Regions from separate parts of the Sporolactobacillus sp. PKPK-6 genome, predicted to be linked through region 2. Evidence: predicted binding sites of a transcription regulator. Region 2 holds the regulator's gene; each other region holds the start of a gene.
The links. Region 2 encodes NrdR, which represses ribonucleotide reductase genes. Its sites were predicted from a motif close to AACACNATATATNGTGTT; they were not measured.

Region 1 (4,763 bases), 630 kb from region 2:
AACCGAAAATGAGATTGCCTGCCGCGTGATAGAGATCAAAAGGCAGTCCGCTGATCCAGAGACCGACGATCGTTAAGGGATTCTGGGTGAAAATAAAATAGGACAAGGCCATGATCATACCAAACACTAATCCGCTCACGAACAGCCATAAGAAATAGAGCCACTGCTTCTGTGGAAGCAGCGCGGACAGGAGTCCGATCAATCCCCAAGCGGCCAGGTGAAAAAGTGTCCAGTAGCCGAGACCGAGAAACAGATCGGAGACCAGCGCGGTTAACAACCCTTCCGCAGCCCCCATTTTCCAGCCAAAAAACCATCCGGTCAGAATGATGATGAGTGTTGCCGGTTGGATATTTACTCCGTGAATTGCAAGTCGGCCGGCGACCGCGGTTGCAGTCAGCAAAGCGAGCAGTGTCATTTTATGAATGGCCAGCATCATGATACCCTCCAGGTCACTTATTTTACAGGACAAGCGCCACCGACGCAGTCGCTTTGACCGACGATTTCAAGGTCTTTCTGTTCCTTGAGACGGAGCGTTTGATAGAGTTCAGCAACATCCGCGCGAATTTTGGCTTTTCGCTCAAGATACGTTTCTTTACTGATTGGCTCTTTTGGTGCCTGAGCGAAGCCGTGTCCGCTGTAGGGAAGCAGCGAGGTTGACTTGCACCGTCTTCGGTATTGCTGAAGCAGATCGGCAATCTTTGACGCTTCCTCTTTATGAAACGTAATGGTGCAGCTGACCGAGTTGTCCGCCCAGTAGGTTTGCAGAAACAGCTGTGTCGCAAACTGTTCTCCGATCGACACATCATTTGCGGATACAAAGTCTTGATGATCGGCACTGCCGGCTTTGACCGGGAATTCGACGACCATCGTATTCTCAGAGTATACATCTTTTTCGATCGTATAGCCGGCTTGTTGCAGTGCGGGCAGCAAGGGATCGCTATCCTGAAAACGGATGCGCTGAATCAAGTATTTATCAAAACTAAAGTGCATTCCTTCGGATATCCCGACAAGCTTTGAGACCGTTCCGGATGGCTTGACGGTCGTGTGTTTGATTGATGGATTGCAGCCGAGTGTCTGGGAATACCGTTGATCGGCTTTGACGATCATTTGATAAAAGGCATCAACACATTGTGCCGCTCGCTCATTAAAAATTGGTTTTTGATATAAAGTTCCACTTTCCGGATCTTGAGCCTCCACAAATCCGCTGACGAGACGTTCGCCAAATCGTTCGAGTACCCAGTCTTGAATTCCGCTCATTGAGATGCCGATGCGCCGGTTTTTCTCAATGATTGTTCTTGAGCATTGCCAATCATAGTGCGAGAACGTCACACGTTTGGTATAGCGGACGGCAAGACTGAACACTTCTTCCATCGACCAGCCCATCTTTTCCGCAATGCCGGGGAAGACTTCAAATAGGTTGCATGGTTCGCCGTTTCCTAATGAAATTTCGCCGCAGGGGTTCGTTCCTTCTGCATCAGCGTCGATGCCCGGCTGACGGCCGTCTGCAAACCGCCCGTAGTTGCGGATGTTGTCCAGATTGACGATACCCGGTTCTCCATTCTTGACAATCGCCTCGGCAACCGCATCGTAGTGATTATAATCAGGGGTGACCAGCACACTGTTGTTTGAGGCCCAGCGATGATCCATTAATTGTTCCTGATCCTGTTTCATCGTGACGAAGGCTTGGTCGTCCGGATCACCAAGGGCAATTTCTGCACTGCGGCGTACATTGCCGGCAACGACATTTTTGCCGATTAAATTGCAGATGTCCGTGCAGTCCACGGATGTGAGCGACTTCCCGTTTGCCTGATTCAGCACACGGTTTACTGCGCCCAGCATTTCGATGAACGGAACAGGACCTGCGGCTACGCCGCCGAATCCTTTAATCTTTTTCCCTTTTTCACGAATCGAACTGACATCGATGACCACATGGGATGCATGGTCAATCATAGACGAGAAGTGGGCATCAATGAGCAGGGCGTTCGATTCTACCCATCCTTCGCGTGTATCAGGTGTTCGGTAGCGGAGACAAGATGTGCGGTCATGATCCTGATACCAGGTATCGGCATCTTCCGCGCCCGCCTCAAGCGCTGCGGCGTAATCGCCATTTTCTTTACTGATTAGAATATCCAGCTTCACGTGACGCGTCACCGGAGGGATTTGACGAATATTTGCTTTGGAAACGGAGAAACCGACACCGCCGCCTTTCATTAATTCGTCAAACAGGAAAGAGAAGGGCATGGATACGGCCGGCTGCTCTTTCTCCAGATAGAAAGGAACGATGTGACTGTCCCCATAGACTTGGGGACGAATTGCAATAAACCAGCAATTATTCAATGCATCGCCGACACGCTGCTGATAGTCCGTACCGGAGATCCAAAGGTTGCGCCCTGATGGGGTGGAGGCTAGGCTGTAAATGAGTTTAAATAAACGCTCGGCTTCTTTTCCAAGCTCATGGACGGTTGCTTCGGATACGTGATCCGTATGGAGTCTGGGATCTAGATTAATATTGCCTTCAACCACTCGCCTTACCGTCTCGTCCCATTCTTCGTAGCGGCCAAGCGGATCAATCCAGCGGGCATAGGTTCTTTTATAGGTGACCCATCCAAGTTCGCCCCAGTGTGGCTGAACGTCCGACTTTATTTTTTGTATGTAAGCATCAGATAACTTAATCTGCATTATTTTACTCCTCTCAACTACGTTTCCTGCTCATCGTAACTAGATATTGTATTAAAGTCAATTGTATAATCAATATATAGTATTTTGGCTTATTCGGTACAATCATGCATGGTTATCGGATTTTCGGTGGGACAGCCTTTGAATGCATCAATTCGATTAACTATAGTGTCACATAATTGTCACTTTGTGAAAAGCTACAGTAGCCTGACAAAATAAAAATATGCGCTTATTCTTGAATTTGAGAATCATTATCAAAAAAATGTGTAGGTGGAGAATAGTCACTCGGTTTTCAAACCATGCTTAAAATGAGTGCAGATCTTGAATTTGAAGACGGCACCATTCTGATTAGGCTATTCTCTTATTTTGGAGGCAACGAAGATGAATGCGTTAAAAGATATTTTTAATCGAATAAAAGCGGATCCTGAAAATAGTCATTTCACAAATAAAAATATCGAACCACTCTACTATGCTGCTCCGACGGCAAAGCTGTTAATCATCGGCCAGGCTCCGGGTGAAATCGCGCAAAATACAAAGATAGTGTGGAACGATCGAAGCGGCGCGCGTTTGCGAGACTGGATGGGTGTATCAAGAGATACTTTCTATCATTCGGGAAAAATTGCTGTGCTCCCAATGGATTTTTATTTCCCCGGCAAAGGAAAGAGCGGTGATTTACCGCCGAGAAAGGGATTCGCTGCAAAATGGCACGATCCACTCATTAGAGCGATGCCGGATATTGAGTTAACCTTATTAGTTGGCTCTTATGCCCAGCGGTACTACCTGAAGACGCGTTCAAAAATGACGTTAACTCAGACTGTTAAAGAGTATCGCAGTTATTTACCTGACTATTTTCCATTGGTTCATCCGTCACCGCGAAACTATATTTGGATAAAAAGAAATCCTTGGTTTGAGGAAGAGGTCTTGCCGGATTTGAAAACGCATATTCATCAAATTCTTTCTCTGTGATCATAACCATTCACACTGAGTGATCGGTTACTGCTGATTCGCTACGGTATATTCAGAATATAAATGTTTGGCTCGTTCTTCTGCCTTGAGGCAGAGGACGTCAGCATCACTTGTGCGTCCATAAAAGGTGCCGATATCAGGAAAATCAATAAAAGTAGTGGCAGTGCGCATGTTTCTGTCAGCTGCTCAATATCGGGCAAAAGAACCGATCCCCTTCCCGATTGATTAGAATTTGTTGTAGTGCCCCAGACAATTATAATGGAATTAATTGAAACGTAATGGGCAGTGAAAAAAGTTGGGGAAGGTCGTCACGGGTAAAACAGATGTGATTTTAATCAGCACCGGGATCATGAGCGCGACACTGGGGACGTTGCTAAAAGAACTCGCTCCAGAAAAAGAGAGTTCGAATGAATGGAATAATGCAGGCATCGGCCATTCAGCGCTGTGCGAATTGAACTATACACCGGAAAAAGCAGATGGAACGATCGACATTAGAAAAGCGGTTGCAGTTAAGATCAACTTGCGGATAACTGTTTAAAAATTTTCTGTGGAAACGATTAGTAAACGAACATTGGTCAGAACCGGATCCAATGCACGAAAAAAGTGATTCAATGCACGAAAAACTCAAATCAATGCACGAAACCGTGATGCCAATGCACGAACAGGGTTCAAGAACGAAATAATCACGGTGAAGACCGGGTTTCCAAAGTCAATAAAACAAAAACAGCACCCTCCGCTTTTGTTATCAAGCAAGAGGGTGCTGCATCATTTCAAACCGTTTTATTCAGCTATCACGGCATTTTGCCAAGCTTCATCGAGGCGATATCGGCTTTAATCTCGTCCATGCTTTTGTTTAAACTGCTATCGACAATCGCAGTGATGGCACCTTCAACAAAGGCTGCGTCGACAATTTCGACTTTGCTGCTGTCATCTTCAAGAAAATCGAGAGCCATCTGCGCATTCATATAAGCGCTGCCCATATCAAAGAAAACGAGCACACCATCTTCAGAATAGACGTCATGGATGGCATTGCTGATTTTGCTCATATCCGTGCCCAGTCGATCATCTTCGGTTCCGCCGGCAAGGGCGACCGGTGCATCCTTAGCCATCTGAGAGGCAAG
Region 2 (4,763 bases):
CGCCTTCTCCCTTGTCAAGCGTAGCAAATGTGGCGCTTAAAATATCTTTAGGCACGTAATAGCTTCGAATTAATTCGCTCTGATGCTCTTTTGATTCGCGTTCGTGAAGCAGAGGACAAGGTGAGAAGGTCAGCGAAGGTGTGCCCTTATCATTTACTAATTGCGGCCGATATCCCTTCATCATATTTGGACATTGGTCCAGTCCGGGACAATGCGCACAATGCTTCTGTTCCGAGACAAATTGATAAAGTCGCGACAAGCTTCTTGTCCACGCAGCCGAACTGATCTCCGGATTTTTTTCAGCGAATTGACGGATAGCCGGATTATTCTTAAGCGCACCCGAAAGCTGATCCCATTTTTCTTGCATCGCCTGCTGAGCGGCTAAATCTTTGAAAAAAGAATGAATCGGTTCCATCCAAACGCTCCTCCCTTATCTACATGTTCATATATTATTTAAGTAATCCTCAAGCCATTTTGCTCTCTGTTTTACAGCTTCGTCGTCATCCTTGGATTGTTGTTCCGGTTGTTTCGGATTCTTCATCCATTCTGGAACGACCTCATGATGCTCATTCTGAGATGATTTTCTTGTCCGTCGTGTACTTTGCGCTTGCCCTGATGCCTTGCCTTTCTTCTGTTGCTCTCGTTTCCTTTGCTCTTCGCGTGCGTAAGCCATTGCCTCGGGCACCGTCCGCACATTTGCCCTTGCCCATTGCGCAGCAACCTTCTCCACAAATGATTTATTAAGATTATGATCGTTCACCTGAGAAATGTAGTCAATTAATACATTGATTACTCCGGGATTCAGTTTTGTATCGAACATCAGGTTTTCAATTAAACGTAAATCGGGTGCTGCCGGCTTACTTCCCTGTCCAAGCGCTTCAAGCAATTGATAGGGCGAGTTCCGTTCATACCATGCAATCAGTTGTTCCTCTGCGTTCTGCGGCTCTCTGTCCACAATCTTCCGCTCTTCATGTGGCTGTGTTCGCTCATAAAGAGCAGGCATCTCGTCCGAGCCATGCTCAAGCAAATAAAAGTCGCGTACTTCTTTTCGCAATGCGGAGATGTCAACCGTGCCTGTATGCAGTGCTGCGGACTGCACCGCACGGCTCATATCATAGGGCTCAGTCTGATAGACGAACGCCAGCTTATCAATGGCGAGCCGCACCTCATCAGTCAGCGCATCTTCGCTAAGGATCGCATCAGAGAGATACGTCAGCATTTTCTTAAAATCAAAGTGATTGCTGAAACGGACCTTAGGGGTTTCCGACCGCATGACCCAAGATCCGTTTGAGGCCGTATTTAGCCTTTCATCTGTTGTTTCTGCAGACGGCAATGACTGAAACACTTCGTCAAAATGAGCGGATACATCTTCATAGTCATCCGTGCTGATCGATTTACTTTCAAAAAGGCTGCTCAATCGTTTATACTCTCTCGGACCAACCTGACGATATAAAAATAAATTTAAAAAACCGTCTTTAAAAAATAAATCCGGTGTCAGAGGCGGCTCAAGATAATAGGCAAATCGGCCGGGGGTTGCTCCCTTTTTCTTCAAGGTTTGCAGCAGCCCGACGGCCTCTAATTTTTTTCTTGCTTTAAGTATTCGATCCAATGGCAGGTTCATCGATCCCATGAGATGATGATGCGTCAAAAATTCCTCCGTATCATCAATTTCCTGCCAAAATGTAAAGTACATACTCGCCGCATCGATGCCGATCAGAGGCTGGTAAAGGCATGTAATAATCCTCTGGTCAAAAGGATGAAGCAGTCCATTCGTCAGTACATGATAATGATCTCCGGGCAGCACTTCTTTCCATGACTGCATCATGTTCATTCCCCCATTCTGCGTCTGTTGCGCAGAAATCAAGGATCCGTTCTTCGTCGGCCTTCCTCAATCTCTTACTTCTTGCTTTTCTTTTCTTTCTCTAATTGATCTTTCAATTCCTGGATCTTCTTGGCGAATACATTAATATCCGTAAACTGTCTATACACTGAAGCAAACCGGACATAAGCAACCTCGTCCACTTTTGCTAATTCATTCATCACAAGTTCGCCGATCTCATGGCTGTTCACTTCCGAACGTCCATCATCGCGAAGCTTCTTTTCCACATGATTTGCGAGCTGTTCGAGCCGTTCAAGGGGAACCGGGCGTTTTTCGCAGGCTTTTATAAGTCCGCGCAGCATTTTTTCATGACTGAAGGCTTCTCTCGTTTCTCCCTTTTTTACGACCACTAAAGGAGTTTCCTCCACCTTTTCAAAGGTCGTAAAACGGTGATGACATAGCTCACATTCTCTACGTCTGCGTATCGCCCGTCCATTGTCAACGGGACGGGAGTCAAGCACTTTCGTCGCCATTTGTTTACAGCTTGGACAGCGCATTTTTCTTTTCACTCCATTCGCTGTTTTCGATAAATCTATTGTATCCTACATGGCAACTTATGAAAAGGCAGGCAAGTTATGCTCATGTCTCATCCAAAATAGACCAGCGGCGCAGCAAACGGCGAAGCTGAGCTTCAGACTCCTGAATCGAACCATTATTGTCAATCACTGCATCTGCTCTTTTCACTTTATCAAGCAGCGGGATTTGCGAAGCGATACGTGCACGCGCCTGATGCTCAGTCAATTTATTTCTGGACATGAGCCGATGCAACTGATTTTCTTCAGTCACAGCTACAACCAAAGTCTGATCAACCCAAGATTCCAAGCCGTTTTCATACAGGAGCGGAATATCCAAAAAAACAACACGGGCACCTTGTTTCTCAAGTTGATCCAGTGTTTCGTTCATCCGACAACGAATGATGGGATGTAGAAGTTCATCTAATTGATGACGTTTAATGCTGTCCTGAAAGACAAGAGCACCCAATTTTCTCCGATCCAGTTCACCTGTCGGCAAAATCATCGTTTCTCCAAAATGTTCAGCGATTTTTGCAAGCGCTGGTTCTCCCGGAACAACGATCTCACGCGAGATTTTATCGGCATCAATAACCGGGTAGCCGTGTTGTATCAGCCAGTGTGAAATGGTGCTTTTCCCGCTTGCGATCCCGCCTGTCACTCCGATTTTCTTCATTTTTTCGAACCTCTTGGTTGGCAAACCGGGCAAAAATGTGTCCCGCGTCCGCCAACTTTTATTTTTTCAATTGGCGTGCCGCAACGTATGCAAGGCTCACCCGTTCTTCCGTACACATTTAATTGCTGTTGAAAAAGTCCCATATGACCTTGACTGTTCACAAACGTGCGGATTGTGCTGCCGCCCTGCTTAACGGCTTCACTCAATGTCTCAACAATTGCCTTTATAATTCGACTCAATTGATCGCCAGTTAGTGTGCAAGCGACAGTCGTCGGGTGAACACCAGCCTTAAATAAGGATTCATCAACATAAATATTCCCAAGTCCGACAAGAACGGTCTGATCAAGTAGCACTTGTTTTATCGTTCTCTTTGTATTTCGGCAGGCAGCCGCAAGATATTCTTCGGTCAGATCTGAGGACAGCGGCTCGGGACCAAGCTTTGAAAGCGGCAGATGATTCCATTCATCACCTTTATCAAAAAGATGCATGGTGCCGAATTTGCGAACATCCCGATAACGAAGTGCAGTATTATCGGTAAAGTGAAAGATCACATGAGTATAAGCATCAAGTGGCTCACTTTCCGGATCCAAGCGATATCGCCCTTCCATCCTCAGATGTGATACAAGGACAAGATCATCGAAATCAAGCAGCAAAAATTTTCCGCGACGCTGCACATCCGTCAGCGTTTCCCCAATCAATTGAGCTTTGAATTGATTAATGTCTATTGGTCGACGGATAATATTCGGCCAGCGTACGTCAACACTTTTCACCGTTTTTCCAATAACAAGCTCATTCAACGTTCTCTTCACAGTTTCCACTTCTGGTAATTCCGGCAAACGACTTCCCCCTCAACACCTGTGCTGCGACTTTATTTTGCATCATACCAAGTTGGTCCATAGGAACGCTCAACCTTTAGCGGAACGCTCAATTGAATCGCATGTTCCATGACTTCGGGCACAAGTTTGCTCATCGTTTCTAGTTCTTGCTCTGGCACCTCAAAGATCAACTCATCGTGTACCTGAAGCAGCATTCGCGATTTGAGTTTTTCTTCTTTAAGCCGTTGATCCATGACGATCATTGCCTTCTTAATTACATCGGCCGCGCTGCCCTGAATCGGCGTGTTCATCGCTGTGCGTTCAGCAAAGCTTCGGCTGTTAAAATTGCGACTGTTGATGTCGGGCAAATAGCGACGACGGTTGAGCAGTGTTGTCACATATCCTTCTGATCTCGCCTGCTTCACAATATTCTCCATATATTGGTGAACACCCGGATAGCTTTGCAGGTATTTTTCAATAAATCGAGCAGCATCTTTTCGAGTGATTCCAAGGTTTTGCGAAAGCCCATAATCGCTGATTCCGTAAATAATGCCGAAGTTGACTGCTTTCGCATGACGGCGCATTAGCGAGGTAACCTCATCCTTTTCGACGCCAAATACATCCATCGCCGTTTTCGTATGGATATCCATACCATCAATAAATGCCTGTTTCAAGTTTTCGTCATCAGCAATATGTGCCAAGACGCGCAGTTCAATTTGTGAATAGTCTGCAGAGAAAATCTGCCAGCCGTCTTCGCTTGGAAGAAATGCTTTGCGGATTTTTCTGCCTTCCTCAAGTCGAATCGGGATGTTCTGCAAGTTCGGATCGGTCGAACTGAGTCTTCCGGTTTGTGTTAACGCCTGGTTATAACACGTGTGCACTCG
Region 3 (4,763 bases), on a different contig from region 2:
AACTCGCAAATCTCGCCATGGATGAAGCAGAAAAAGACTAGACAGAAAAAGCCAGAGAACCTCGCGTATTGCGCAGTTTCTGGCTTTTTAATCATTTTATTGAACATTTAAGATTACTTGTCCCTTTTTCATTGATTCATTGACGTTGATGACGCGCTGATTCGATGACCCGCGGAATTTCAGCTTCAAGTTCCGTTTTGTCATATCAAACGGTCCATCCACAAGCACATCGATTTGGTCGAGCATTTCCCGCCGCTCCGAATCCTCAAGCAAATCTTCATAGAGAAATCCGGTCCAGCACCAAATATCCTTATCCGGACATTCGTTCTTCACACGCTCGACGAGTTTTGTCAGGGTGTTTGGGTGATCAAACGGCTCGCCGCCGAGCAGCGACAATCCCTGAACTTTACCGTCCGAACGATTTAAATCATCAATGATTTTGTTCTCCACTTCATCCGTATATGGCTTACCGAAGTCAGGATTCCAAGCGATTGCATTCCAACAGCCCTTGCAGTGAAAATGGCAGCCGCTGACAAACAAGGAATGCCTGACTCCCGTTCCATTCAAAAAATCAAAGCGTTTATAATCGGCGTAATTCATAATCGGTGTGACTTGTCCTCTTTTCTCTTCAACTCTGCTGCTTCTCGCGGCTGTTGATTTCCTTCAGACGTCCTTTGATCGGCTTGCGCTGAATCACGGAACCCAAGTAACCGCACAGCCGGCGGATGCAGGACGTTGTTTCCGGATTATGATTGCCGCAGCTTGGGCATTTGAACCCGGCTGCCGTTGATTCGAACTCGCCTTCATAGCCGCATTCATAGCATTTATCAATTGGCGTGTTTGTACCGAAATACCCGATTCGGTCATAGGCGTAATCCCATACTGTTTCCAGTCCTTCGGGGTTGTTTACCAAGGATGGGAACTCGCAGTAATGAATAAAGCCGCCTCCCGTGTAGGGTTCATAATCCTTTTCAAAATCAATTTTTTCAAATGGGTTGATTTTCTTGCGCACGTCGTAGTGAAAACTATTCGTATAGTAATCTTTATCTGTTATGTCCTTGATGCTCCCGAAATGCTGCTTGTCCAGTCTGCAGAAGCGGTCGGTCAAGCTTTCTGAAGGTGTCGCATAGACACTGAACGCATAGCCTGTCTTCTTGCGCCATTCGTCCGACAGCGACTTAAACCGTTTCACAATATCGAGTGTAAAGGTTTTTGCTTCCGGATTATGTTCCCAATTCGGACCATAGAACACCGTCGCCGCTTCGTAAAGTCCGATGTAGCCCATGGACACAGTCGCCCGACCATTCTTGAAAATGTCCTGTACCGGTTCATCGGCGTGCAGACGTTTTCCGGTTGCACCGTACTGATAGAGAATCGGTGCGTTTTTCGCTTCCACTTTATCCAGTGTATGAATTCGGAAGAGCAATGCGCGGCATACCAGATCCAGCCGTTCTTCAAATAAACTCCAAAAAGCAGTTTTGTCGCCATTTGACTCGATTGCGATCCTTGGAATATTCAGCGTGACAACACCCATATTGTTACGACCGTCTGTAATGTATTGTCCGTTCTCCTGATAAGAAGGCAGGAATGAACGGCAGCCCATCGGCGCCTTGAAGTCCCCGGTCACTTCAACAATTCGGTCATAGTTCAAAATATCCGGATACATCCGTTTCGTGGCGCATTCCAAAGCCATTTTTTTAATATCATAGTTTGGATCGTCTTCGTTTAAATTTAACCCGCGTTTAATCGTGAACACGAGTTTTGGAAACACCGCTGTTTTATGATCGCGGCCAAGCCCGATAATTCTCACCTTCAAAATCGCTTTCTGAATCTCGCGGGCAAACCATGAACGGCCAAGACCGAAGTTTAGAGTAAAGAAAGGTGTCTGACCATTGCTTGAAAAAAGGGTGTTAATTTCATATTCAAGCGACTGCATCGAGTCGTAAATTTCTTTCTCAGTCATCGCGTAAGCGTAATGTTCTTGTTCTGCAGGATCCGAAATCCAAGTCTTTGCGGTTTCCAAGTATTTGCTGAAGCTCGTTCTCGCATAAGGTTCCAATACTTCATCCGCACGATTAAACGATGTGCCGCCATAAATATTCGAGGATACATTGGCGACAATCTGAGCAACCAGCGCGGTCGCCGTCTTGATCGATCTCGGCTGTTCCACGTCAGCATTGCCGATCGAGAACCCTTTCTCAAGCATGCCTTTAAAATCAATCAGCATGCAGTTATACATAGAGAAAAACGGCGAGTAATCCAAATCATGGAAGTGGATAATTCCCTGATTATGCGCATCGGCAAATTCCTTTGGCAAAATATGGCGGAGTGCAAAATCTCTGGCCGCCACGCCCGCGAGCAAATCGCGCTGCGTATTAAATACTTTTTCATCTTTATTCGCGTTTTCATTGGCGACATATTCATCCATATTGATTAAGTCACGAATCTTGTCATCTAATGATTTTTCTTTATATACCGGTTCTTTAATCATCATGTCCGCCCCCATAGTTCCGATAAACAACATTATAATACAATATGTAGTAGGATCAATAGGATACACAACACAATATGTAGGAGTCTAGCGTATGGATTGCATTTTTTAGGATACCAGAGCGGAAAAATAGATCTGTGACAATTTTGCGAACGAGGGATAATACACGCATATTTATAGATCTCGGAGAAAAAATAAACAACCTATTTATTATATCGGAAGACCGCTAGAAAGCAACTGCAAAAATGATGAATAAATCCAAACATGTACTCAACTAGAAAAACCGGGCAAAAGCACTCAGTCATTACGGTCTCAGGATGCGGTTGTCTTCGCATTGCCTCTTATAAAATAAGCGGAGATTTTCCAGTTATATGCATCATGGAGGATGTTTTGCGGGTACATAAGGGTAATTTTTCCGGTTATGCAAAGCAAAACCCTCCATTTTCACGTCTTTTAATTCGATAAGGGGCATTTATCCGTCTATTTAAGCAATTTTTTCATTCATTTTCTAATGAAGCGGAATTTTTCCGTCTATTTATCAAATTGGGTGCTTAACCTGATCGCTCAACCGATATGTGCGGGTTGGCAATCAACCTCTTATGACCATATAGTCATACCCGCGAGACAAAATCTTAAAATTTGGAACAAAAAAATGACGACACGGTGATCGTCATTCCTAACCTTCCTAATGAAACGTATGATACAGAAATTTATAGAGCCCATTTTCAGCATATGAGGCGTCAGTCACCCATTCTGCCTGTTCCTTTACATGCTCCGGGGCATTCTTCATAGCGGCAGAGTGGCCTGCTAGTTGAAACATTGGCAAATCATTTTCTCCATCACCAACCGCAAGCGCATTGTCGGGAGACAGATGATAATGATCCAGTAAGATTCGAATTCCGCTCGCTTTTGAAATATTCTTTCCTACTAATTCAACATTGTTATGTGACGAAGAAAAATAGTCAAACGCGAATTTTTCCTGCAGTTGGCGCAAATCATTCTTCCACGCATCCATTTTCGCTACATCTTCGCTGAAAAAATACATCTTGACGATCTGTGCCAATTCGTCGTCAGTCAGCGTCTCCTTCCAAACCATGTCCTCAAGCACCGCTTGCCTTCGCGACAGCCACTCGTTAACCGATACCGACTCCGGCCTTTTATCATTAATTTCATTGATTATATAGTGCCTATCTCGGCTTAGAATCGTTCTTCTTCCGCTGACCGGATGCAGCTGATAGTACATCTTATGCTGTTCCGAGTAATGAAGCATGTGCTCGACAAGTGCTTTTGGCAGGACGCTTTGAAAAATTTTTGCCGTTCCCGCGAATACAGTCATTCCATTTGCAGCAACCATTCCGGCTGCCGGAAAATCATCGGGCAGTACATTAAGCGCATCAACCTCCGAACGTCCCGTGACGACGAATACATTCTTGCCGTGCGCACTGAGTTTCTTAAGGTAACCGTTCAATTCAGGAGTCACTTGATTATCCGGTGTCAGAGTCGTCCCGTCTAAGTCAAGCATAATCGTTTTTATGTTCAACTGATATCACCTCCGCGCAATCTCTTCATTCATTCTATCGTTTCTTGCTGCGCAGCGCATCCTTTCAGTTTTTTTACGGACATGTTTTGTCTTGCTGAAATGCGGGTATAGAGAACATAAGGAGCAGGGATTGGAACTCTCGTGATCAGGATAAATTCGTTTTGCTATGAAAATTAATTTCTCAATCCATTTACAATCACCGCGTCATTAAAATAACTTCGGCTTTTACATCAGGTTCATCAAAAGCTCATTCACATGAATGACTGAAAAAATGACCAAAAAAATTTAAAAAGAAGTGATTTTTCTGCCATTACTTATAGTCGCCTTAGGCGTAATTGTATTACTCATACTCATTATGAAGTTTAATCTCAATACGTTTATCTCACTGCTCATTGTTTCCTTTCTTGTTGCACTTGGATTAGGCTTGCCACTTACAAAGATTATTTCTGTTATCGAAAAAGGCATTGGCGAGCAGCTCGGCGATCTCATTTTAATCTTCGGGCTCGGCGCCATCCTTGGCAAACTTGTTGCCGATGCAGGCGGTGCGCACCGAATCGCGATCTCGCTTGCGAAAAAGTTCGGTAAAAAGCGTATTCAGTTAGCAGTAATCTTTGCTTCATTCATCATTGGTATTGCCTTATTCTTCGAGGTTGGCCTAGTTCTTCTGCTTCCAATCGTTTTTGAAATCGGACTTGCTCTAGGCGTACCACTGCTCTATGTGGGCATGCCAAT

Region 1: the regulator NrdR is predicted to act here: its motif matches at 2,746-2,763, upstream of nrdJ (ribonucleoside-triphosphate reductase, adenosylcobalamin-dependent).
Region 3: the regulator NrdR is predicted to act here: its motif matches at 2,528-2,545, upstream of nrdD (anaerobic ribonucleoside-triphosphate reductase).

Annotation. Positions count from the first base shown of each region.
Region 1 is NZ_JBWXPA010000002.1:1,022,804-1,027,566, reverse strand. Features, by position in the region: gene AC1MBV_RS15835 (ECF transporter S component) at 1-436, opposite strand, end outside; gene nrdJ (ribonucleoside-triphosphate reductase, adenosylcobalamin-dependent) at 454-2,679, opposite strand; gene AC1MBV_RS15825 (uracil-DNA glycosylase family protein) at 3,058-3,642, shown strand; gene AC1MBV_RS15820 (hypothetical protein) at 3,670-3,813, opposite strand; partial or broken gene AC1MBV_RS15815 (malate:quinone oxidoreductase) at 3,938-4,174, shown strand; gene dhaM (dihydroxyacetone kinase phosphoryl donor subunit DhaM) at 4,434-4,763, opposite strand, start outside.
Region 2 is NZ_JBWXPA010000002.1:390,173-394,935, forward strand. Features, by position in the region: gene dnaI (primosomal protein DnaI) at 1-415, opposite strand, end outside; gene AC1MBV_RS12810 (replication initiation and membrane attachment family protein) at 443-1,825, opposite strand; gene nrdR (transcriptional regulator NrdR) at 1,897-2,376, opposite strand; gene coaE (dephospho-CoA kinase) at 2,459-3,064, opposite strand; gene mutM (DNA-formamidopyrimidine glycosylase) at 3,061-3,900, opposite strand; gene polA (DNA polymerase I) at 3,933-4,763, opposite strand, start outside.
Region 3 is NZ_JBWXPA010000003.1:150,695-155,457, forward strand. Features, by position in the region: gene rnhA (ribonuclease HI) at 1-41, shown strand, start outside; gene nrdG (anaerobic ribonucleoside-triphosphate reductase activating protein) at 97-600, opposite strand; gene nrdD (anaerobic ribonucleoside-triphosphate reductase) at 629-2,491, opposite strand; gene AC1MBV_RS16795 (Cof-type HAD-IIB family hydrolase) at 3,177-4,031, opposite strand; gene AC1MBV_RS16800 (gluconate:H+ symporter) at 4,336-4,763, shown strand, end outside.